2 regions of the Brevundimonas sp. GN22 genome follow, and region 1 is predicted to be linked to the other one. Evidence: predicted binding sites of a transcription regulator. Region 1 holds the regulator's gene; the other holds the start of a gene.
The links. Region 1 encodes LexA, which represses DNA repair genes until DNA is damaged. Its sites were predicted from a motif close to ATGTTCNCNANNTGTTCT; they were not measured.
Positions count from the first base shown of each region.

Region 1 (11,168 bases):
TTATGGGTGATCGCAAATTTCTATCGGCGCTACGGGAAACCCGCGCCGCTTGCGTCATCGTACATCCATCCATGGTGGAGCACGTCCCCGACGGCGTGGCGATCATCGCCTCGCGTCAAGCGCAGGCCGACTGGGCGCGCACGTCGATGATGCTGCACGCCCCGCGTCGCCTTACGCGCTCGATCCCGCTGTCCGAAGCGGCGGAAGACGACACCGTCGTCACCGAGCCGGGTGTGGTGATCGGCGAGGGAGCCCGCATCGGTCGGGGTTCCTACATCGGTGCAAACACGGTCATTGGCTCGGGCGTACAGATCGGCCGTGACTGCGTGATCGGCTCGAACGCCAGTCTAACCTTCTGCCTGTTGGGGGACAGGGTGAAGGTCTATTCGGGCGTCCGTATCGGCGAATCCGGCTTTGGTGCCGCTGTTTCTCGCGACGGCCCGATCGACATTCCGCAACTTGGCCGCGTAATCCTTCAGGACAACGTGACCATTGGTGCGAACTCTTGTGTGGACCGCGGGGCCTATGACGACACCGTCATTGGCGAAAACACCAAGATCGATAATCTGGTCATGATCGGCCACAACTGCGTCATTGGCCGTAACAACCTGATGGCGGCAAACACCGGCATTTCGGGTTCGGTTACGACCGGCGACAATGTCATCTTCGGCGGCAAGGCCGGCATCGGTGACCACATCAACATCGGCGAAGGCGCACGAGTTGCGGCCGGTGCCGGTGTGCTAGCCGACATTCCGCCCGGTGAAACATGGTCCGGCTATCCGGCTAAACCCCTTCGCCAGTTCCTGCGCGAAACGGTCTGGCTCTCTAAACAAGTGGCCCACCGTAAGGGCTCGAAGGAATCTCAAGCATGAGCGAACAGATCAACATCGACTATGCCGAGGTGATGCGTCGCCTGCCGCACCGTTACCCGTTCCTGCTCGTCGACAAGGCTGAGAACTTCGTTCCGGCCACGTCGATCACCGGCATCAAGAACGTAACGCACAACGAGCCGTTCTTCCCCGGTCACTTCCCGATTGATCCGGTTATGCCGGGCGTTCTGATCGTCGAGGCCATGGCCCAGACGGGCGCTCTGCTGATGTCCAAGACGCTGGACGTGGCTGTGGCTGACAAGGTCATCATGTTCATGTCGATTGATGGCGTGCGCTTCCGCAAGCCGGCCCGTCCGGGCGATCAACTGCGCATGGAAGTGAAGGTCATCAAGGCTCGCGGCGACGCCTACAAGTTCCGTGGCGAGACCTTCATCGATGGCAAACTCGCCGCCGAAGCCGAGTTCATGGCCATGGTCGTGACGGTTCAGGAGCCTGCGGCGTGAGCAATGTCCACCCGACAGCCGCCGTCGATTCCAGCGCCGTCATTGCGGACGGCGCTATCGTCGGACCGTGGAGTGTCGTCGGACCGAACGTAAGTCTGGCTGACGGCGTCGTGCTGAAATCGCACGTCGTGGTCCAACAGGACACCACGATCGGTGCCAACACTGTCGTGCACCCGTTTGCGCTGGTCGGCGGCGACCCACAACACCTCGGCTACAAGGGTGAACAGGTTCTCCTCCAGATCGGCGAGAACAACATCATCCGCGAGCACTCGACGCTGAACCGCGGCACGCCGCAGGGCACGGGTGTGACCATCCTTGGCAACAACTGCCTGTTGATGACGGGTGCACACATCGGCCACGACTGCGTCGTCGAAGACAATGTCACCATGGCCAACAATGCGACGTTGGGCGGTCACGCCCACATCGGCGCGCGCACCTTCCTGGGTGGCCTCTGTGCAGTGCACCAAAACGCTCGTGTGGGGCAGGGCGCGATCATCGGCGGTCTTGCCGCTGTAACCCGCGACGTCATCCCCTACGGCTCGGCATGGGGCAACCATGCGCGTCTGCGTGGACTGAATATCATCGGCCTGAAACGCAAGGGTTACGGGAAGGATCAACTTCGTCGTCTGCTGGCCTTCTACCGCGAACTGTTCGAGGGCGAGGGTGCCTTTGCCGACCGTCTGGTCAGCGTGGGCGACAGATATTCGGACATTCCGGAAATTGTCGAAATCCTCGACTTCATTCGCGATGGTGCTAAACGCCCGCTCTGCCTACCGAACGCTGAATGAAAAAGCTTGGACTGATCGCTGGCGGCGGCGACCTGCCTGCCTCCGTGGCGGCCCGCTGCGAAGAAGAAGGCCGCGCGGTCTATGTGATCCGTCTTGATGGTTTCGCCGACGACAGCGTATCGCGCTGGCCCGGCGAGACCATCGGCATGGCCCAGATCGGCACCATCCTGAAGGCTCTTCGCCGCGAAAACTGCGAGGCAGTTTGTTTGGCGGGATACGTAAATCGTCCTGATTTCAAAACGTTGAAGCCGGATTTTAAGGGCGCGACTCTGCTTCCGGGCATTGTCGCTGCGGCCACCAAGGGTGACGACGCCCTGCTACGTAAAATCCTCGGGGTGTTCGAAGGCGAAGGTTTCGCCGTCGAAGGTGCCGATGACATTCTGGGCAGCCATATGCTCTCCGCCGGCGCGCTGGGATCGGTAAGCCCTACTCCGGAGCAGATGTCGGACCTGAGAAAAGCTATCCATGTCGCTGAAAAATCAGGTGAACTTGATATCGGTCAGGGCGCCGTTGTAGCTGACGGCCTCGTGTTGGCTGTCGAAGCTCAAGAGGGCACTGACCTGATGCTGACCCGCGTCGCAGCTCTGCCGCAAGATTTGCGCGGGACACCAGCGACCCGCAAGGGCGCGCTGGCCAAGGCACCCAAGCCCATCCAGGACATCCGTGTCGATATGCCTGTCATCGGTCCTCGCACGGTTGAGCTGGCTGCCCAGGCCGGCCTTGCCGGCATCGGCGGATATGAGGGCCGGCTGATCATCATGGACATCGATGCGACGCGCCAGACTGCGGATCGCCTAGGAATGTTCGTATGGGGCATTGCCGGAGGCGAGCGTGTCTGAGCCAACCAAAATCATGCTGATCGCCGCCGAGGCTTCCGGCGATGCGCTGGGCGCAGGCCTAGCCAAGTCGCTGAAGGAGCGCGTGGGAACCGATCTGACGCTGGTTGGCGTCGGAGGGCCCCGTATGGCGGCCGAGGGGATTAAAAGCCCTTTCGACATTGCGGAGCTCTCGATCCTTGGATGGATCGACGGCATCAAAGCCTACGGGCGCGTGAAGAAGCGTATCGACGAAACGGTCGCATTTGTCCTGCGTGAACGACCGCAGGCAATCGTTTTGATCGATTCGTGGGGCTTCACCATCCGCGTGGCCAAGGCCGTTCGTAAGGTGGCTCCGGAAATCACCCTGATCAAATACGTCGGACCTCAGGTTTGGGCGTCGCGACCGAAGCGCGCTAAGGTGCTGGCCAGTGCGGTCGATCACCTGCTCGCGCTTTACACCATCGACGCGCCGTGGTTCGAGCGCGAAGGCTTGCCGACCACTGTGGTTGGATCGTCCGCTTTGCACATCGACATGAGCGGTGCTGATGGCGACGCCTTCCGTGCCAAGCGGGGCATTGCGGCTGATGCACCTTTATTGCTCGTCCTGCCAGGGAGCCGCCCTAGCGAGATCGAACGCATGACGTCCGTCTATGAAGAGACGGTCAAGCGCGTCAAATCCCAGATACCGGGCTTGCAGGTTGCCGTGATTGCGGCGGGCACTGTAGCTGACGATGTAGCAGGCCGCGTGGCGGCTTGGCCCTTCCGCGCACATCTGGTTCAAGAAGACGAGAAGTACGCGGCCATGAAGGCGGCCAATCTCGCCTTGGCTACCAGCGGCACGGTCTCAAGCGAGATCGGCATGGCTGGCACCCCAATGGTGATCGCCTACCGCATCGACAACCTGTCCTATGCGCTGATGAAGCGTCTGGTGACGGCCAAATATATCACCATGCTGAACATCGCCGCTGATCGTGAAGTCGCGCCAGAGTTCATCCAGCATGATGCGACGCCCGAAAACCTGACCAAGGCTGTGGTGGAGAGGTTGGCCAACCCAGATTTGGCAGGGGCGCAGGCCAAGGCCCAACTCGAGGCGCTCGAGGCGCTGGGCGGGGGTGGACCGCATCCTTCGGACATCGCCGCGGATGCAGTCCTAAAGGTTCTAGCCGACCGTAAGGTCTGACTTACTTCGTCATCCACGGGCGAGATTTACCCGCACCAATACGTTTGTTCTGTTCGCGTTGGAAAGCGCCGCCACGCGGTGCTTGCTCGCGCGCCGCGATGGCTTCCTGCTTTTGGCGCAGGGCGCGTTGGATCGGCGTCTCGTTCTGGGTGTTTTCGTTTGTCATGTCGCCCTTTAACACAGTTGGACCATGACCGCAGACAAAGAAAAACGCCGGGGCAAAACCCCGGCGTTTTCCATTTGATCTGTTCGGATCGATTAGCCGCGCTTGTCGATCGGAACGTAATCGCGCTGCGTCGGGCCGGTGTACAGCTGACGCGGACGACCGATTTTCTGGGTCGGATCGGCCATCATTTCCTGCCACTGCGAGATCCAGCCGACGGTGCGGGCCAGAGCGAACAGGACGGTGAACATGGTGGTTGGGAAGCCCATCGCCGACAGGGTGATACCCGAGTAGAAGTCTACGTTCGGGAACAGCTTGCGCGAGGTGAAGTACTCGTCCGACAGGGCGACCTTTTCCAGTTCCTTGGCAACGAGGAACAGCGGGTCGTTTGCACGGCCGGTCGCTTCCAGCACTTCGTATGCCGACTGCTGCATGACCTTCGCGCGCGGGTCGTAGTTCTTGTACACGCGGTGGCCGAAGCCCATGAGCTTGTACTTACGATCCTTAACGCCTTGGATGAACTCAGGAATACGGTCCGGGGTACCGATTTCCTTCAGCATGTTCAGGGCTTCTTCGTTCGCGCCACCGTGCGACGGGCCCCACAGGCAGGCGATGCCCGCTGCGATACAAGCGAACGGGTTTGCGCCCGACGAACCGGCCAGACGGACGGTCGAGGTCGAGGCGTTTTGCTCGTGGTCGGCGTGCAGGGTGAAGATGCGGTCCATGGCGCGGACCAGACGCGGGTCGACCTGATAGTCTTCAGCCGGAACGGCGAAGCACATACGCAGGAAGTTTTCGGCGTACGACAGGTCGTTGCGCGGCGAGATGAACGGCTGGCCGACGTGGTACTTATAAGCACGGGCAGCGATGGTCGGCATCTTGGCGATCAGACGGATGGCCGAGATGTCGCGCTGAACCGGATCATGGATGTCCAGGCTGTCGTGGTAGAATGCCGACAGAGCGCCGACGGTACCAACCATGATCGCCATCGGGTGGGCGTCGCGACGGAAGCCCTCAAAGAAGCGGTCAAACTGCGCGTGCAGCATGGTGTGGCGGGTGACGGTTTCCTTGAACGCTTCGTATTCGGCAGCGTTCGGCAGCTCACCCTTGAGCAGCAGGTGGCAAACTTCCAGGAAGTTCGATTCCGAGGCCAGTTGGTCAATCGGATAGCCGCGGTGCAGCAGCACGCCAGCGTCGCCGTCGATATAGGTCAGAGCCGACTCGCACGAAGCGGTCGAGGTGAAGCCCGGGTCGAAGGTGAAAGCACCGGTGCCCGCATACAGCTTGCGAATGTCGATGACGTCCGGACCGGTCGAACCGGCCAGAACGGGGAGGTCGATGCTCTTGTCGCCGAGGGTAAGAGTGGCGGCAGGTTTAGCTTGTTCAGTCATCTGGGCCCCTTGTTATACTTGGACCGGGCGCGGGGAGGCGGACGGCCTTGTGTTGGTTGGTGTGTTACTTAGTCTGTTGCAGCGCATCATCCAAGCGCTGGAGACTTTCGTCGCGGCCGATAGCGACCAGAATTTTTGCAATATCTGGAGCTGGAACGCCGCCCGTCAAAGCGGCGCGCGCAAAAGGCCCGATTTTACCGAAGCCTACGCCTTCTTTTTCAGCAAAAAGTTTAAGCGAAGCTTCAAGGTTTTCTACTGACCAACCCTGAATTTCGGTCAGGAATTCACGAAGTCGTGAAAGGCGGTCGAGGTTTTCGCCTTGCAGCAAACCACGGCTTTTCTCGTTTAGCGCGATTGGGTTCACCAGAAGGGCGAATTGAGCCTGATCAGCCAGTTCCGGAACCATCTTGGCCCGGTCCTTGATCAAGGGAATGACGCGCAGCAGTTTTTCGCGTGCCGCTGCATCAAGGGTCTGGCCCCGCGAGGCCAGCACGCCAGTGGTCAGATCAGCCAATCGCTGATCGTCGGCCTGGCGAATCCAGTGGGCGTTGACGTGCGCCAGCTTGTCGAAGTCCAGACGCGCCGGAGCCTTGTTGATGCCGCCGAAGTCGAACCAGGTCTTGGCCTGTTCGTCGTCAAACAATTCATCATCGCCATGAGCCCAGCCGAGGCGCGCCAGGTAGTTACGCATAGCTTCGGGCAGGTAGCCCATCTCGGCATATTCGTGGACAGCCTGTGCGCCGTGACGCTTGGACAGCTTGGCACCGTCAGGACCGTGAATCAGCGGGATGTGGGCAAACGTTGGGCGCGTCCAGCCCAGAGCATCATAAATCAGGCCCTGACGCGCAGCGTTGTTCAGGTGGTCATCACCGCGAATAACGTGCGTCACGCCCATATCGTGGTCATCGACAACCACGGCAAGGTTGTAGGTCGGAGCACCATCCGAGCGCAGAATAACCAGATCATCCAGGGCCGAAGATTCCCAGCGAACCGTTCCCTGAACAGCATCATCGACAATGACTGACTGTCCCAGCGGGCGACGGAAGCGAACCGTGAAGGGGTTACCCGCTTCGGCGTCGGTCGGCTCACGGTCGCGCCACGGCGATACGAAGTCCTTGCCCTCGGCCTTGGCCTGATCGCGCAGAGCCCCGGTTTCTTCAGCGGAAAGGTAGTCGCGATAGGCGTGACCGGTGTCGAGCAGTTGCTGGACTACCTCGCGGTGACGGTCAGCGCGCGAGAACTGATAGACCGGTTCTTCATCGGCGTGGAGGTTCAGCCAGTCCAGACCATCGAAAATGGCCTTTACCGCTTCGTCGGTCGAGCGCTCGCGGTCGGTGTCTTCAATACGGATCAGGAATTTGCCGCCGTGGCCCTTGGCGTACAACCAATTGAATAACGCGGTTCTCGCGCCGCCGATATGCAGGTAGCCTGTCGGCGAGGGGGCAAAGCGGGTGACAACAGTCGAAGATGGGGAGGTCATAGGCAATGAGTCCAATTCGGCCGCCCTTATACGCTCGTCAGCGACAAAACGAAGCCTTACGGTAAAGTTGATCGACGGTTTCCGTTCTCTCCTTAAGCACGAATGGATGGCCCAAAGTGACCGCTGGCCACTGTGGAGCGCCGTCTGCTTTGGTGCAGGTTGTGCCAGTTATTTCTGGTTTCGGACAGAGCCACCCCTTTGGCCGCTGCTTATATTTGCGGCCCTAAGCCTTTTAACGTGGGGATTTTCGCGTGTCCGAGGTGCGGCCAGATCGGTAACTTTGCCGTTGCTCATGCTCGCCTGCATGGCTGGAGGACTAGCCACGGGCAAGGCGCGTTCCGATGCAGTTGCTGCGCCCATTGCGCCGTCTATGGGCAAACCGACTTTGGTCGAAGCGTATGTAATCGATGTCGATTCTCCGGGGGCGAGAGGTCATCGCGTGATTCTGGCACCGGTTCGGATTCGCGGACTGGAGCCAGAGCAGGTTCCGCATCGCGTCCGCGCCACTGTCAAAGGCGAGCCCCCGCGACCGGGTGAGGCGGTGACGATATTCGGGCTTTTGAACCCTCCGCCCGCCCCGGCCAGTCCGGGCAGCTACGACTTCGGGCGAGGGGCATGGTTCGAGAGTATGGGCGGCGTATTGTTCGGTCTGACGGAGGCGCGATCTGCCGATCTTGCCGAGCCACCCTACGCAGTGCGGCAGGAAATGCGCATCAATGCGATCCGGTTCGCGTTGGCCGAAAGGTTGGTAGCGCGGCTGGGCGAACAAAGAGGCGGCATTGCCGCCGCAATGGTCACGGGCCACGAGACTTGGATCGGTGCAGACGACCTCCAGGCGATGCGGGATTCGGGACTGGCGCACATCCTGTCGATCTCGGGCCTGCACATGGCGGTGGTTGGGGGATTTGTATTCTTCCTGATACGCCTGCTGGTGGCTCTGGTGCCGTGGCTGGCGTTAAGGGCGTCCGGAAAGAAGATTGCAGCCGTGGCGGGCTTGCTGGCGGTCGGGGCCTATCTGTTGCTGTCCGGTGCACCGGCTCCGGCCGAAAGGGCGGCGGTGACAGCAGCGATTGCCTTCGGTGCCATTCTGCTGAACAGAAAAGCCATCAGCATGCGGGCGCTGGCGACGGCCGCTTTCGTCGTTCTCTTGTTGCAACCCGAAGCGGTGATCACGCCCGGCTTCCAAATGTCGTTTGCAGCAACGGCTGCTCTGGTGGCGCTAGCCGAGATTTGGCCAAGACGGATACGCGAGATCAACACGCCATGGCCGATAGCCGCGCTCCAACGGGCACTTTCGTGGGGTGGCACAGCGATCGCAGCAAGCCTGGTGGCGGGGCTCGCGACGGGGCCTTTCGTGATGCATCACTTCAACCGCACCAGCGTCTATGGACTGGTTGCGAATATGGCCAGCGCGCCGTTGGCGGATTTGATCATGCTTCCGGCGCTGGCCTTGGGTGCGGTGTTGGAGCCATTCGGGCTTGGCGGACCGTTCCTCTGGGTTGCAGGCGTGGGCGTGGAGGCCATGTTGGCGGTCGGGCATTGGGCTGCCTCCTTGCCCGGAGCTGTTCAGACCATGGCCAGTGCACCCGCTATAGCCCTTCCGGTCGCCTTCATCGGCGTTCTGTTCATGTGCCTATGGCGCGGATGGCTGCGACTGCTTGGACTACCCATGGCATGCGCGGTTTTGTTGTGGCCGCGACCTGAACCTCCATCGATCTGGATAGGCGAGGCCGCCACCAATGCCGCATGGGTTGAAGGCCAGCAGGCGACAGTTTTTCGTCCTGTCAGGGCATTCGCATCGCAGATCTGGGCGCAGCGATGGAATTTGGAAGTTCAGCAGCGCGACAAGTCCGACTGGACTTGCGGGAGAACGCATTGTCACCAATCCGAAGGCATCGCCCCTATAGCGCTGTGGTGGGGAAGGGCGGTGCCGGCAACCGACAAGCTGGAGGCTATGTGCATGGCCGCGGAAGTCGTTGCCGTCAGGTCGGTCGTGGCGGATTTACCTGCGGCCTGTAGCAATCGTCTGGTGCTGGACGGTCATGACTTCGCTGAAGGCGGAGCCGTCCAACTTTGGCGCGACCCCTCGGGTTGGCGTGCCAAATGGGTGCGGGACACGCGCGGGGTCAGGCCTTGGTCACGCTGGGGCGACCCCGACTATCAGTGATAGCGGCGCAGCAGGCCCACCAGCTTGCCCTGAACCTCGACCTGATCCGGACCGAAGATGCGGGTCTCATAGGCGCGGTTGGCCGGTTCCAGCGCAATCGACTGACCCTTGCGGCGCAGACGCTTGAGGGTAGCCTCTTCGCCTTCGACCAGAGCGACGACGATTTCGCCGTTGTTGGCGTTGTTGGTGCGTTTAATGACGACGGTGTCGCCATCGAAGATGCCCGCTTCGATCATGGAATCGCCCTCGATCTCCAGCAGGTAGTGCTCTCCGGAGCCCAGCATGGATTCGGGAACGAAAAAGCGGTCCTGTTCGTGCTGAATAGCGGCAATCGGCGTACCGGCGGCGATCTTGCCCAGCAGCGGCAGTTCGCGCACGTCGTTCGCCGCTTGAGGCACGGCGCGGTTCTGGCCGCCACCTTCGATGACATCAGGCTTGAACGGTGCGCGGCCCTTGGCGGGTGCAGCAGCCGTGGCCTGTTCCGGCATTTTGACAACTTCGAGAGCGCGGGCGCGGTGCGCCAGTCGGCGAATGAAGCCACGTTCCTCAAGAGCGGTGATCAGGCGGTGGATGCCCGACTTCGATGCCAGATCCAGCGCTTCCTTCATCTCGTCGAAAGAAGGCGACACGCCGGTTTCCTTGATGCGTTCGTGGATGAACATCAGGAGTTCGTGCTGCTTCTTGGTGAGCATGTCAGAGCGCTTTCAGAACAAGGCGTGAACCGTTGCCGAATGTTCTGTAAGTGTTCTGGTTAAAAGTCAACTAACGCCAGCTTGAAACAACAACAGGCGCACGAGGGCGCTGGGCGGTTTGTTTCAATTTTCAGGAAAGCGTTTCGGACCAAGAGCGGTATGCGCCACTCCGTACTTCTTAAAGAAGGGGAGTGGCGCGAGTGACGGGGCTCGAACCCGCGACCTCCGGCGTGACAGGCCGGCACTCTAACCAACTGAGCTACACCCGCTTGGTCCCGTTCGCGCCTTGTCCGGCGGGAACGAGGTGGTGTTTAGGTGGGGCTTCGTTTCGGGTCAACGGAAAAAATGCAGAGCCCTGAAAAAATACGGCAATTTGCGAAATGGATAGCGAATTCAGAACCTTGTTAGATACGAAGACGGGGACGTTGCCGCCCCCGCAAAAGCCCGCAAATCCGGCCTTTATCGTCCCTTGTCACTGAGCAGAAGCGCTGGCCCATCCGGCGGCGTGGTGTCTCCGGCCCCGAGTGAGAGCTGCATGAAAATAACGTCGCGCCATCCGTCCAACTTCCATCCAGCAGATGTGAATCGGCCGGAATCCGCGAATCCCCGTGAGCGATGCAGCGCGATTGACGACTCATTTTCGGAATCGCCGATGACCGCGACCATCTGGCGGACGCCTTTTCCTTCGCATTCGTGAATCAGTCGGTCGAGAAGAGCGCCGCCGACGCCCATGCCCTTGGCTTCCGGATCGAGATAAATCGAATCCTCGGCCATGTAACGATAGGCCTCGCGGGCGCGGAACGGACCGGCATAGGCATAGCCCATGACCTGACCGTCTTTCTCGGCAACCAGATAGGGCATGCCCAGCGCCCGCACATAGGCAAAGCGGGCTTTCATCTCGTTTTCGGTCGGGGGCACCAATTCGAAAGTGCCGCAGGCTTCGTTGACCCATCTGGCATAGATTTGCGTGATGGCGAGGAAGTCATCTTCCACCGCCTCACGAATAATGAACTCAGGCATCAGGCGAAGTCTTTTTCCCAGCCCTTGTTCACGGCCCAGATCGCGAAGGCGTAATCCAGCGCGATATCCTTCAGATAGTCGAAGCGACCCGACGAGGCGAAGTGGCCCGCCTCCATATTGATCTTCAGCAGGACGG
Region 1 covers NZ_JSYD01000015.1:29,332-40,499, forward strand. Annotated here, with positions in the region: gene lpxD (UDP-3-O-(3-hydroxymyristoyl)glucosamine N-acyltransferase) at 1-872, shown strand, start outside; gene fabZ (3-hydroxyacyl-ACP dehydratase FabZ) at 869-1,333, shown strand; gene lpxA (acyl-ACP--UDP-N-acetylglucosamine O-acyltransferase) at 1,330-2,121, shown strand; gene lpxI (UDP-2,3-diacylglucosamine diphosphatase) at 2,118-2,960, shown strand; gene lpxB (lipid-A-disaccharide synthase) at 2,953-4,119, shown strand; gene OB03_RS02580 (hypothetical protein) at 4,121-4,285, opposite strand; gene gltA (citrate synthase) at 4,378-5,673, opposite strand; gene gltX (glutamate--tRNA ligase) at 5,738-7,153, opposite strand; gene OB03_RS02595 (ComEC/Rec2 family competence protein) at 7,260-9,320, shown strand; gene lexA (transcriptional repressor LexA) at 9,314-10,012, opposite strand; tRNA gene OB03_RS02605 (tRNA-Asp) at 10,205-10,281, opposite strand; gene OB03_RS02610 (GNAT family N-acetyltransferase) at 10,472-11,032, opposite strand; gene OB03_RS02615 (S9 family peptidase) at 11,032-11,168, opposite strand, start outside.

Region 2 (11,168 bases), on a different contig from region 1:
CTCGAACCGCCTGCTGAACGCCCAGAAGGGTGAAGGCAAGGGTATCGAGATCGACGGCGACGTCTATCTGGGCGCTGGTTTCACCTTCGCCGGTGGCTTTGCCTGGAACGCGACCGAGATCAAAGACAATGATCTGCTGGTGGCCATCTGCGGCAACCACCTGTGCACCATCACCGATCCTATCCAGAACGTGAACGGCACAGACCGCGCCAACATCAACGGCAACCCGTTCCCGAACGCTCCGGAATACTCGGCCAACTTCACCCTGTCGTACGTCCGCCCGCTGGGCAACGATCAGGAGCTGTTCGCCGCGACCGACTGGGTCATGCAAAAGAACACCAACCTGTTCCTGTATGAATCCAAGGAGTTCATGTTCGGCACCCAGTTCGAAGGCGGCCTTCGCGCCGGCTGGCGTGACCTGTCCCGCGACCTCGAAGTGGCTGGCTACGTCCGCAACATCACCGATGAAGACAACATCATCGGCGCGATCGACTTCAACAACCTGACGGTCTTCGTCAACGAGCCGCGCATGTACGGCATCGAGGTTTCGAAGCGCTTCTAAGCGACAAGACGTCAGTGATCTGACAAGGGCGGTCGGGGCGAAAGCTCCGGCCGCCCTCTTGCTATATGGCGGTCCTTGATGGCCAATACCCCGTCCTTGTGGGAGGGGTCGGATGCGTCTTTCGATATTGCTGGGCTCGCTGGCCCTGATGTTTGCGCTGGCTGTGCTGACACTGCAGACGCCGTCACCGCGCCCGATAGATGCTCCGCCTCATCTGTTCTCTGCTCAACGGGCCATGGTGGATATCCGCCAGATATCCAGGGCTCCCCATCCGCTGGGTTCGCCCGAAAATGTTCGGGTGAAGAACTATCTTGCCCAACGGCTGACCGACCTCGGCTTTAGTGTGACCGAGCAGAAAGGCGACATCTCCCTCAAAGGGGGCCAGCGCCTCAAACGCGAAGGCGGATCGCCCGAAACTACGGGACAAGCGACCAATCTGGTCGCCGTCCGCACCGGCAGCCAGTCCGACCTGCCGGCGCTGATGCTCATGGCCCACTATGACACCGGCGCGTTGTCACCGGGTGCAGGCGACGACTCCACGGGGGTTGCTGTCACTCTGGAAACGGCGAGAGCCCTCGCGGCCCGCAACATCGACGGGCGCACCCTGATCATCCTGCTGACGGACGGTGAAGAGATCGGCCTTGAGGGCGCGCGCATCTTCTTCAACGAACACCCCCTGGCCAAGGCACCGGGCTTCATCATCAATCTGGAGGCGCGTGGCGGTGGCGGTCGGGTCAATATGTTCGAGACCGGCAAGGGCGACGGCCCCACCATCAAGGCCTTCGCCCCTGTCGCCATGAAGGCCGACGGCGGTGTCACGACGGCCTCGATCGGCTCCTACCTTTATGAGCGGATGCCCAACGGTACGGACTTCACCATCCCCCGCGACAAGGGCATGCAAGGCGTCAATCTGGCGTTCCTTGGCCGGGCCCACCACTATCACACCGCAGATTCCACGCCCGAGCAGCTGGATGTTGGCTCGGTCCAGCACATGGGATCACAGACGCTGGAACTGGCAACGCGCCTGATCCCGGCTGCGGAACTGCCCAAGGCGGGTCCGAACCTTGTCTATTCCGACATCTTCGGGCGCTTGTTGATCAGCCATTCGCCGTTCGCGGGCTGGATCCTGCTAGGGCTGTCCCTCATGGGACTGGCCTATTCCGTCTGGCGCGCGCGGACTGTGACAGGTCTCGGAGCCAAACAGCTTTGGCAGGGCATGCTGGACGGGGTCTGGTTCCTCAGCGCGTCCCTGGTGCTTTCACAGGGCGTAAGGATGCTGGCGGGTCCGCTGCAAATGCGCGTCGACGGCGTGTCCTTTTACTACACCTTGTTGCGTCGTCTGCCGTGGATGGAGGCGGCCACCGCGCTGGTGGTTCTGGGTCTGGCCTTCTTGCTGATGTCAGGCGGACGCGCTTCGCATCGTCGCGTACTGGGTTACGGCCTGGCGCTGGTCACACTGACGGTCGCGGTACTGGGCAAGGGAGGCCCTGTCTACGTAGGCGCAGGCGCAGTTGCTGCCGTCCTGTCGCTGTGGCCCGGTGCAGCGGCAAGAAACATTTGGGGCGGCTGGACAGGCACAGTGGCGCTGGCATTTGTACTGGGCTGCGCCCTGCAAGGCTTTGCGCCCCAAGTGGCATTGATCGTCACATGGCCTCTTTTGCTAGCGGTCATCGCTATGGCGATCTCGGCCACCCTGTCGCCATCGCTCAGTGAACTGCGAGGGCTGGTTGCGCCCGCTATCGCCGCCATTATCGGCGGTGCATGGCTGGTCGGTTACGGGCATTTCGTGTTTCTGGCGCTGGGTATTTCCGTGCCGGGAGCACTTGGCTTTATCGGTCTGCTTATCCTGCTATTCCTTCGCCCGCTGGTGCCCGCGCGGGGCGACCACTGGCTGACAGGGATGGCTGCCGTCTTCCTGATCGCTGCCCTGGTGTTCAGTGGTGCATCGCGTCTGGCGGAGCCACACACGCCACCGCCGAGCGATAAGGGGGCGTCACGCGCCAACGCTTAAGCTTGTCGTAGTAAGGTTCTGCCAAACGGACAGGATGAAACTGATCCACGCCCTTCAGGACAACAGCGACCCCAACTCTCTGGTGTCGCGTTTTCGCCGCGCCCGTAGCCGTCGGGTTGTCACTCTCATCGAAAAGATTGCAGCCGAACAGGGCGAGGTCAGGATCGTCGATCTGGGAGGAGAGGCCGGGTACTGGCAACTGTTCGATGTCGAGCTTCTGCGTCGATGCAAGGTCCATATCACGCTGGTGAACCCCGGCGGGGTGGACGATGCCTGGGACGAGCGGTTGTTCTCGGTCGTCGACGACGACGCAACCCGATTGCCGCAATACCCCGACAACAGCTTTGATCTCGTCCACTCCAACTCTGTGGTCGAACATGTCGGCGATTGGGTGCGCATGGAGGCGTTTGCCACCGAATGCCGTCGTCTTGCCCCGCGCTATTACGTCCAGACGCCCTATTTCTGGTTTCCGGTCGAGCCGCATTTCTCCAGCCTTTTTTTCCACTGGCGGAGCGAGCAGTCACGCGCCCGCGCCCTGATGCGCCGCGCCCACGGCTTCTCGCAAAAGGCACCCGATGTGGGGGCCGCGATGCGGGACGTCCAGCACGCGCGGCTGCTGGATAAAAACCAGTTCCGTTTTCTATACCCTGACGCCGTACACCACGACGAGAAGGTCGGTCCCCTGATCAAATCGCTCATCGCTATCCGCACCTAGAAGCGCTGGCGCAAAGACGCAGACGCGATTATCGCTAGACGCATGTCGCATCCTGTTCTCGTCACCGGCTCGGCCGGATTTATCGGCTTTCACACCACGCTTCGCCTGTTGGAGCGGGGCGAGACGGTCGTTGGTATCGACAATCTGAACAGCTATTACGATCCGGCTCTGAAACAGGCTCGGCTGGACCAGTTACTGGTCCATCCCAGCTATCGCCACCATACGCTTGATCTGGCCGACGCCAGCGGGGTGGCGGCCGTATTCGCCGAGCATCATCCAAAACGGATCGTCCACCTCGGTGCTCAAGCAGGCGTCCGCTACAGCCTCGAGGCACCCGGGACCTATGTGTCCTCCAATGTCACCGGCTTTCTGTCGATTATCGAGGGCGCGCGAGCCGCAGGATGCGAGCACCTCGTCTATGCCTCGACCAGTTCGGCCTATGGGGCCAATGGCAAACTGCCGTTCGCGCCGTCGGACGGAGCCAACCACCCCCTGACCCTCTATGCCGCGACCAAGATCGCCAACGAGGCTATGGCGCATTCCTACGCCCATCTGTTCGGTATCCCCCTGACGGGCCTGCGGTTTTTCACCGTGTACGGTCCGTGGGGCCGACCGGACATGGCGCTATTCAAATTTACCCGCGCCATCCTCAAGGACGAGCCGATCGACGTGTACGGCGAGGGCCGTATGAGCCGCGACTTCACCTATGTGGATGACATCGTGACGGGCATTGTCGCGGCACTGGACCAGCCCGCGACGGTCAATCCGGCATGGGATGCCACCGCTCCCGATCCGTCGACCAGCGGCGTTGCCCCGTGGCGCATTCTGAACCTCGGCGCAGGTCAGCCGGTCCCGCTTATGCGATACATCGAGGTGCTGGAAGAAAAGCTGGGCCGCAAAGCCAAGCTGAACCTGATGCCGATGCAGGAGGGGGACGTGGTCAACACCGAAGCAGACGTTTCGGCCACTCTGGCGGCTATCGGCTATGCGCCCTCAACGCCAGTCGAAGAGGGCGTGGGCCGGTTCGTTGACTGGTATTGCAACTTCTACCGCGAAAACTGACCGGCCCAAGAGGCTCAGCCCCCGTCGGTCCACACCGTCTTGTACAGGTCAAAGCGGCGGTCGCGCAGGTTCTTGACCGTGCCTTGCGCCCGCGCCCACGCCAGATCGGACAGATCGAGGTCGGCCACCGTCACCGTCTCGACGTTCTCGGTCGCCTCGGCGGCAATACCGTCCCGCGCAAACGGGAAATCGCAGGGCGTCAGGATGCAGGACTGGGCGTACTGGATGTCCATATTCTCGACATTGGGCAGGTTGCCGACATTGCCCGCCAGCACGACGTAGCACTGGTTCTCGATGGCCCGTGCCTGACCACAGTAGCGCACCCGCAGATAGCCCTGACGGTTGTCCGTGCAGAAGGGCACAAACAGGATGCGCGCCCCCTCGTCCACCATGCGGCGTGCGATCTCGGGGAACTCGGAATCGTAGCAAATCATCACTCCGATAGGGCCGCAGTCCGTCGGGATGGCATGGACCCGGTCGCCGCCTTTGATATTCCACCAGTGACGTTCGTTCGGCGTGGGATGCAGCTTTTCCTGTTCGTGCACCGAACCATCGCGCAGGAACACATAGGCCACGTTCTGGATGTCGCCGTCATCGGTACGGGTCGGGTGCGAGCCGCCGATAATGTTCACATTATAGCTGACAGCCAGCTTGCGCATGGCCTCCACAAAGCGCGGCGTATACCGGGTCAGATGCTCGATGGATTCCACCGGCGTCAGCTTCTTGGGCTCTAGCGACAAGAGCTGAAGCGTGATGAGCTCGGGGAAGACTACGAAGTCGGCCCGATAGTCGGCCACCACATCGACGAAATATTCGATATTGGCCATGAACTCGTCAAAGCTTTCGACCTTGCGCATCTGCAACTGGACGGTGGCGACGCGAACAGCTTCCTTGGTGGTGAAGGCCGCGCCCTTACCCGTATCTTCGATGAAGTAGGGGTTGCGCCACACCATGTGTGAGGCGTGGCCCATCGACTGCTTATCGGTGGACAGATAGCCGCGCAGCACACCGATCGGCTCAAAGCCGGACCGGATATGGAAGGCCACGACAGGATCATTCATCTTACGCGCCGTAACAGCGTCCAGATAGTCCTTCGGATCCGGATAGGCCGACTTGCGCCGCGACAGCCCGGGCAGGCGTCCACCGAAGACAATCCCCTTCAGGTTCTGGACCTCGCACAACTCGCGTCGGGCATCGTACAGGCGCTGGCCGATCCGCAGTCGGCGACGGGTGGGATCGACACAGACCTCCATACCATACAGCCAGTCTCCGTTCGGATCGTGCCGCGAGGCATAGCCCCCGCCAGTGATATCTTCCCAGGTATGGGCGCGCATGGCCGAAGCTTCGTCGATGCGGAAGCTGGCCGCATAGCCGACGATCTCGCCCTCGTATTCCACCACCAGCTGGCCATCCGGATAGATGGCGATCTGACCGCGTAGCATGCCGGCGGTGTAGGGAATGTCGTCTTTGTAGACGCGCCCGACCAGCGCGCTGATGGCCGCAACATCGGCCATTCTCGCGTTTCGGAGCGTCAGGAGGGCGGGTTTGGAAGGATCGACGGGCGGCAGATTTTCAGTGCTCATACGGCACTAAACGCCTGTCCGTGGCAAAGGTGGCGAGACACCCTGCGTCATTATCGGACGCATGAAACGAGCGCTGTTCCACATTTCAAATGAGAACATCTTGTGAACCAGAACAAACCGTGTACTAATCACGTCATCGAGGGAGCGGGTCCTGGCGGGTCTCTCCCAACGTCCTACGGGAAAAATGCCATGAATCATGGCATGGGAGAGATCAAACCAATGACACAGGCGGCATTGAAATTAGTGGCTAAGGCAGACTCCGATAAACAACGCGCCCTTGAGGCAGCGATCGCACAGATCGACCGCGCATTCGGCAAGGGCTCGGTCATGAAACTGGGCAAGGCAGGTCAGGTGACCGAGATCGACAGCGTGTCGACCGGTTCTCTGGGCCTCGATATGGCTCTGGGCATCGGCGGTCTGCCGGTGGGCCGCGTGATCGAAGTTTTCGGTCCCGAATCCTCGGGTAAAACCACTCTGGCTCTGCACACGGTCGCAGAAATCCAGAAAAAGGGCGGTGTGGCTGCCTTCGTGGACGCCGAACACGCGCTTGATCCGGTCTATGCCCAGAAGCTGGGTGTGAACCTGGACGACCTGCTCGTCTCGCAGCCGGACACCGGTGAACAGGCTCTGGAAATCGTCGACACCCTCGTCCGCTCGGGTGCCGTGGACATCGTGGTGATCGACTCTGTCGCCGCCCTGACCCCGCGCGCCGAAATCGAGGGCGAGATGGGCGACAGCCTGCCGGGCCTGCAAGCCCGTCTGATGTCGCAAGCCCTGCGCAAGCTGACGGCGTCGATCAACAAGTCGAAATGCATCGTGCTGTTCATCAACCAGATCCGTCACAAGATCGGCGTGATGTACGGCTCGCCCGAAACCACCACGGGCGGTAACGCTCTGAAGTTCTACGCTTCGGTGCGCCTCGACATCCGCCGCACCGGCGCGATCAAGAACCGCGACGAAGTGGTCGGCAACACCACTCGCGTGAAGGTCGTGAAGAACAAGGTGGCCCCGCCGTTCCGTGAGGTTATCTTCGACATCATGTACGGCGAAGGCATCTCCAAGATCGGCGAGATCATCGATCTGGGCGTGAAGGCAGGCATCGTCGAGAAGTCGGGCTCCTGGTTCTCCTATGACTCGACCCGCATCGGTCAGGGCCGCGAGAACGCCAAGGAGTTCCTGAAGAACAATCCGGATATGGCACTGGCCATCGAAAAGGCTGTTCGCGCCTCCACCAACAAGATTGCCGACGAGCTTCTGGGCACTCCGGAACCGGACGAAGGTCAGGACCTCGAAGGCTAAAGCATCTCCGCCCTCCCCCGGCGACCCGCCTACCGACCCCGTCGGGGGCGGGGTGGAGAAGGCCCACCCGTTCATCGGGTGGGCCTCTTTTTTTGCCCGTCTAAAGGGCTCGGCCCTTTCCCTGACCGATTGAAAGCGGCAGGGTCAAAACTCCTTCCCGATGATGAGAGCCTGCGATGACTGCCTTCGCCACTGCCGACCTGTGTGATGCCCACCCCGACAAGGTGAAGGTCTGCACCACGGCCTTCCGTAGCTTTGGCAAGATTACCGCCTTCTGTGGCCCGATCCGGACCCTCAGCGTTCTTGATGATAATGCGCTGGTGCGCTCTACCCTCGAAGGTCCCGGACGCGGCGCGGTGCTCGTGGTCAACGGTGGCAGCTCGCTCAAGCGCGCACTCGTGGGTGATAATCTGGCCAAACTGGCCATCGACAATGGCTGGGCGGGCATCATCGTCAACGCTGCCATCCGCGACAGCACCGTCATCGACACCATGGACGTGGGCGTAAAAGCCATCGGCACCTGCCCCCTCCGCTCGGACCGTGACGGCATCGGCGAGCAGGACATCCCGACCAGTTTCGGCGGCGTCATATTCCGTCCTGATGACTGGATTTATGCGGACGCGGACGGCGTCATTGTCTCCGCAGACCGACTGGTCTGAGCGCCGTTCCGAATTCGCCATGAGTCTTGAGGGTTCGGGGGTGATGCACTCGCCTCAAAAACCCTATATGACGCCCTGACATTATTTTTGCGGTGCGGCCCTCCGGCTGCGCTGCCCACCCGACACACCGAACAGTCCGACAGATCATGACCAGCCTGAAGCAGATACGTTCTACCTTCCTCGATTACTTCGGCAACGACGGCCACGAGAAGGTGCACTCCGCACCGCTGGTGCCGCAGAACGACCCGACCCTGCTTTTCGTCAACGCCGGCATGGTCCCGTTCAAGGACTACTTCACCGGTGCTGCCGTGCCGCCGTATCCGCGCGCCACTTCGTCGCAAAAGTGCGTCCGCGCCGGCGGCAAGCACAACGATCTGGACAACGTTGGCTACACCGCGCGTCACCACACCTTCTTTGAAATGCTGGGCAACTTCTCGTTCGGCGACTACTTCAAAGACCACGCCATCGAGAGCGCGTGGGGTCTGCTGACCAAGGAGTTCGGTCTGGACCCGCAAAAGCTGCTGGTCACGGTTTATCACACCGACGACGAAGCCTTTAACATCTGGAAGAAGGTGACGGGCTTCTCGGACGACAAGATCATCCGTATCCCGACCGCCGACAACTTCTGGGCCATGGGCGACAACGGTCCGTGCGGTCCGTGCACCGAAATCTTCTACGACCACGGCGAGCACATCTGGGGCGGCCCTCCGGGTTCGCCGGAAGAGGACGGCGACCGCTTCGTCGAGATCTGGAACAACGTCTTCATGCAGTTCGAGAAGGAGAACGACGAGATCGTTCGCGAACTGCCCAAGAAGTCGGTCGACACCGGCATGGGTCTGGAGCGTATCGCGGCTGTGCTGCAGGGCGTGCACTCCAACTATGAAGTCGATCTGTTCCGCCACCTGATCGCCGCTTCGGAAGACGCGACCAACACCAAGGCCGAAGGTGCGCTGCAAGCCAGCCACCGCGTAATCGCCGACCACCTGCGCTCGTCGTCGTTCCTGATCGCCGACGGTGTGACGCCGTCGAACGAAGGCCGTGGCTACGTCCTGCGCCGCATCATGCGCCGCGCCATGCGCCACGCCCACCTGCTGGGTGCGCAAGATCCGCTGATGCACCGTCTGGTTCCGGCACTGGTCACCGAGATGGGCGAAGCCTATCCGGAACTGGGCCGCGCACAGGCCTTCATCGAAGACACGATGAAGCAGGAAGAAATCCGTTTCCGCACCACCCTTGGTCGCGGCATGGGCCTGCTGGACGAAGCCACCAAGGACCTGTCCGAGGGCGGCATCATCTCGGGTCACACGGCCTTCACCCTGTATGACACCTACGGCTTCCCGCTCGACCTGACGCAGGACGAAGCACGCCGCCGTGGCCTGTCGGTCGACAATGACGGCTTCGAGGCCGAAATGGCCGAGCAGCGCCAACGCGGCAAGGCCAACTGGAAGGGCTCGGGCCAAACCGCCAATGCTGGCGAATGGCTGGCCATCCGTGACCAACTGGGTGCCACCACCTTCACCGGCTATGACAACACCGACGGCGAAGGTGCCGTGGTTGCCATCGTGGCCGAAGGCGCTCGCGTTGAAGCCGCTTCGGCTGGCGACATCGTCGAAGTCCTGTTCGACCAGACCCCCTTCTACGGCGAAGGCGGCGGCCAGAACGGCGACAAGGGCTCGGTAAAATGGGCTGGTGGCGAAGGCCGCGTTCTGGACGTGCAAAAGCACGCAGGCGGCGACCTGTACGCCCACCAGATCGAAGTCACCTCGGGCGAGTTGAAGATCGGCACCAAGGTCGAGTTGTACGTCAATGCCGATGAGCGCCTGACCACCCGTTCGAACCACTCGGGCGCACACCTGCTGCACACCGCGCTGAAGAACGTTCTGGGTGCCCACATCGCCCAGAAGGGCCAGATGGTCGACCACGAGCGTCTGCGCTTCGACTTCAGCCACAATGCGCCGGTGACCGACGAGGAAATCGCCCGCATCGAAGACGAGGTGAATGCGGTCATCCGCCAGAACGTGCCCGCCACGACCCAGTTGATGTCGCCTGAAGAGGCTATCGACGCCGGTGCTATCGCCCTGTTCGGCGAGAAGTACGGTGACGAAGTGCGCGTGCTGGCGCTCGGCAACTCGCTGACCGAAGCCGGCAAGGCCTATTCGGTCGAACTGTGCGGCGGGACCCACGTCGCCCGCACCGGCGACATTGCCCTGTTCAAGATCATCTCCGAAGGCGGCGTGGCCGCTGGCGTGCGTCGTATCGAGGCCCTGACCGGCGAAGCCGCCCGTCAGTACCTGCTGGAACAGGCCAACATCACCCGCTCGCTGGCGCAGAACTTCAAGGTTCAGCCGACCGACGTGGCACCGCGTGTTGAAAACCTACAGGCCTCGGTCAAGTCGCTCGAGAAGCAGGTTGCCGAACTGAAAAAGCAACTCGCCCTCGGCGGCGGCGGTGCCTCGGCCGCTCCGGAAGAGATCAACGGTGTGAAGGTGATCGCCCGCGTCCTTGACGGCGTGGACGGCAAGGGCCTGCGCGGCGTTGCCGAGGACTTCAAGAAGCAACTGGGCTCGGGCATCGTGGCTCTGGTCGGCGTGACCGATGGCAAGGCTGCCATCACCGTCACCCTGACACCGGACCTCGTCGGCAAGTACAACGCCGCCGACTTCGCCCGTGACGCCGTGATCGCCATGGGCGGCAAGGGCGCAGGCGGCAAGCCGGACTTCGCCCAAGGCGGCGCACCCGACGCCTCCAAAGCCGAAGAAGGCCTCGCAACCATCAAGGCCAAGATCTAAGCATCGGCTCCAAGCCTACAGAAAAGCCCGCCTCACCCGAGGCGGGCTTTTTTGTTTGGGCGACTTCGTCGCGCGCTATCGCTCGGCCCTCGGGGCCTCGCTGCATGAGCGCAGAGTTCACCTACTTCTTTTTGCCCTCAAGGAGCGAGCCACCGCGTGGCGAGCGTTAGGGCAAAAAGAAGCCCCGCCAGACACCGTCTGGCGGGGCTCACTCTTAGTCAAAAAGACTATTACTCACCAATGCCCGGCAGAGCCGCGCGCAGGTTTTCCGAGACCTTGTCCAAGAAACCTTCGGTGGTCAGCCAGCCTTGTTGGTCGCCGACCAGCAGGGCAAGGTCCTTGGTCATGAAGCCCGACTCGACGGTGTCGACGACGACCTTCTCGAGGGTTTCAGCGAACTGGGCCAGCTCGGCGTTGTTGTCCAGCTTAGCGCGGTGCTTGAAACCACGGGTCCAGGCGAAAATCGAAGCGATCGAGTTGGTCGAGGT
Region 2 covers NZ_JSYD01000002.1:1,991-13,158, forward strand. Annotated here, with positions in the region: gene OB03_RS00070 (TonB-dependent receptor) at 1-562, shown strand, start outside; gene OB03_RS00075 (M28 family peptidase) at 675-2,573, shown strand; gene OB03_RS00080 (class I SAM-dependent methyltransferase) at 2,608-3,288, shown strand; gene OB03_RS00085 (NAD-dependent epimerase) at 3,331-4,350, shown strand; gene OB03_RS00090 (GNAT family N-acetyltransferase) at 4,365-5,933, opposite strand; gene recA (recombinase RecA) at 6,153-7,232, shown strand; gene rraA (ribonuclease E activity regulator RraA) at 7,409-7,891, shown strand; gene alaS (alanine--tRNA ligase) at 8,038-10,680, shown strand; gene OB03_RS00110 (NADP-dependent isocitrate dehydrogenase) at 10,911-11,168, opposite strand, start outside.
Region 2: the regulator LexA is predicted to act here: its motif matches at 6,026-6,043, upstream of recA (recombinase RecA).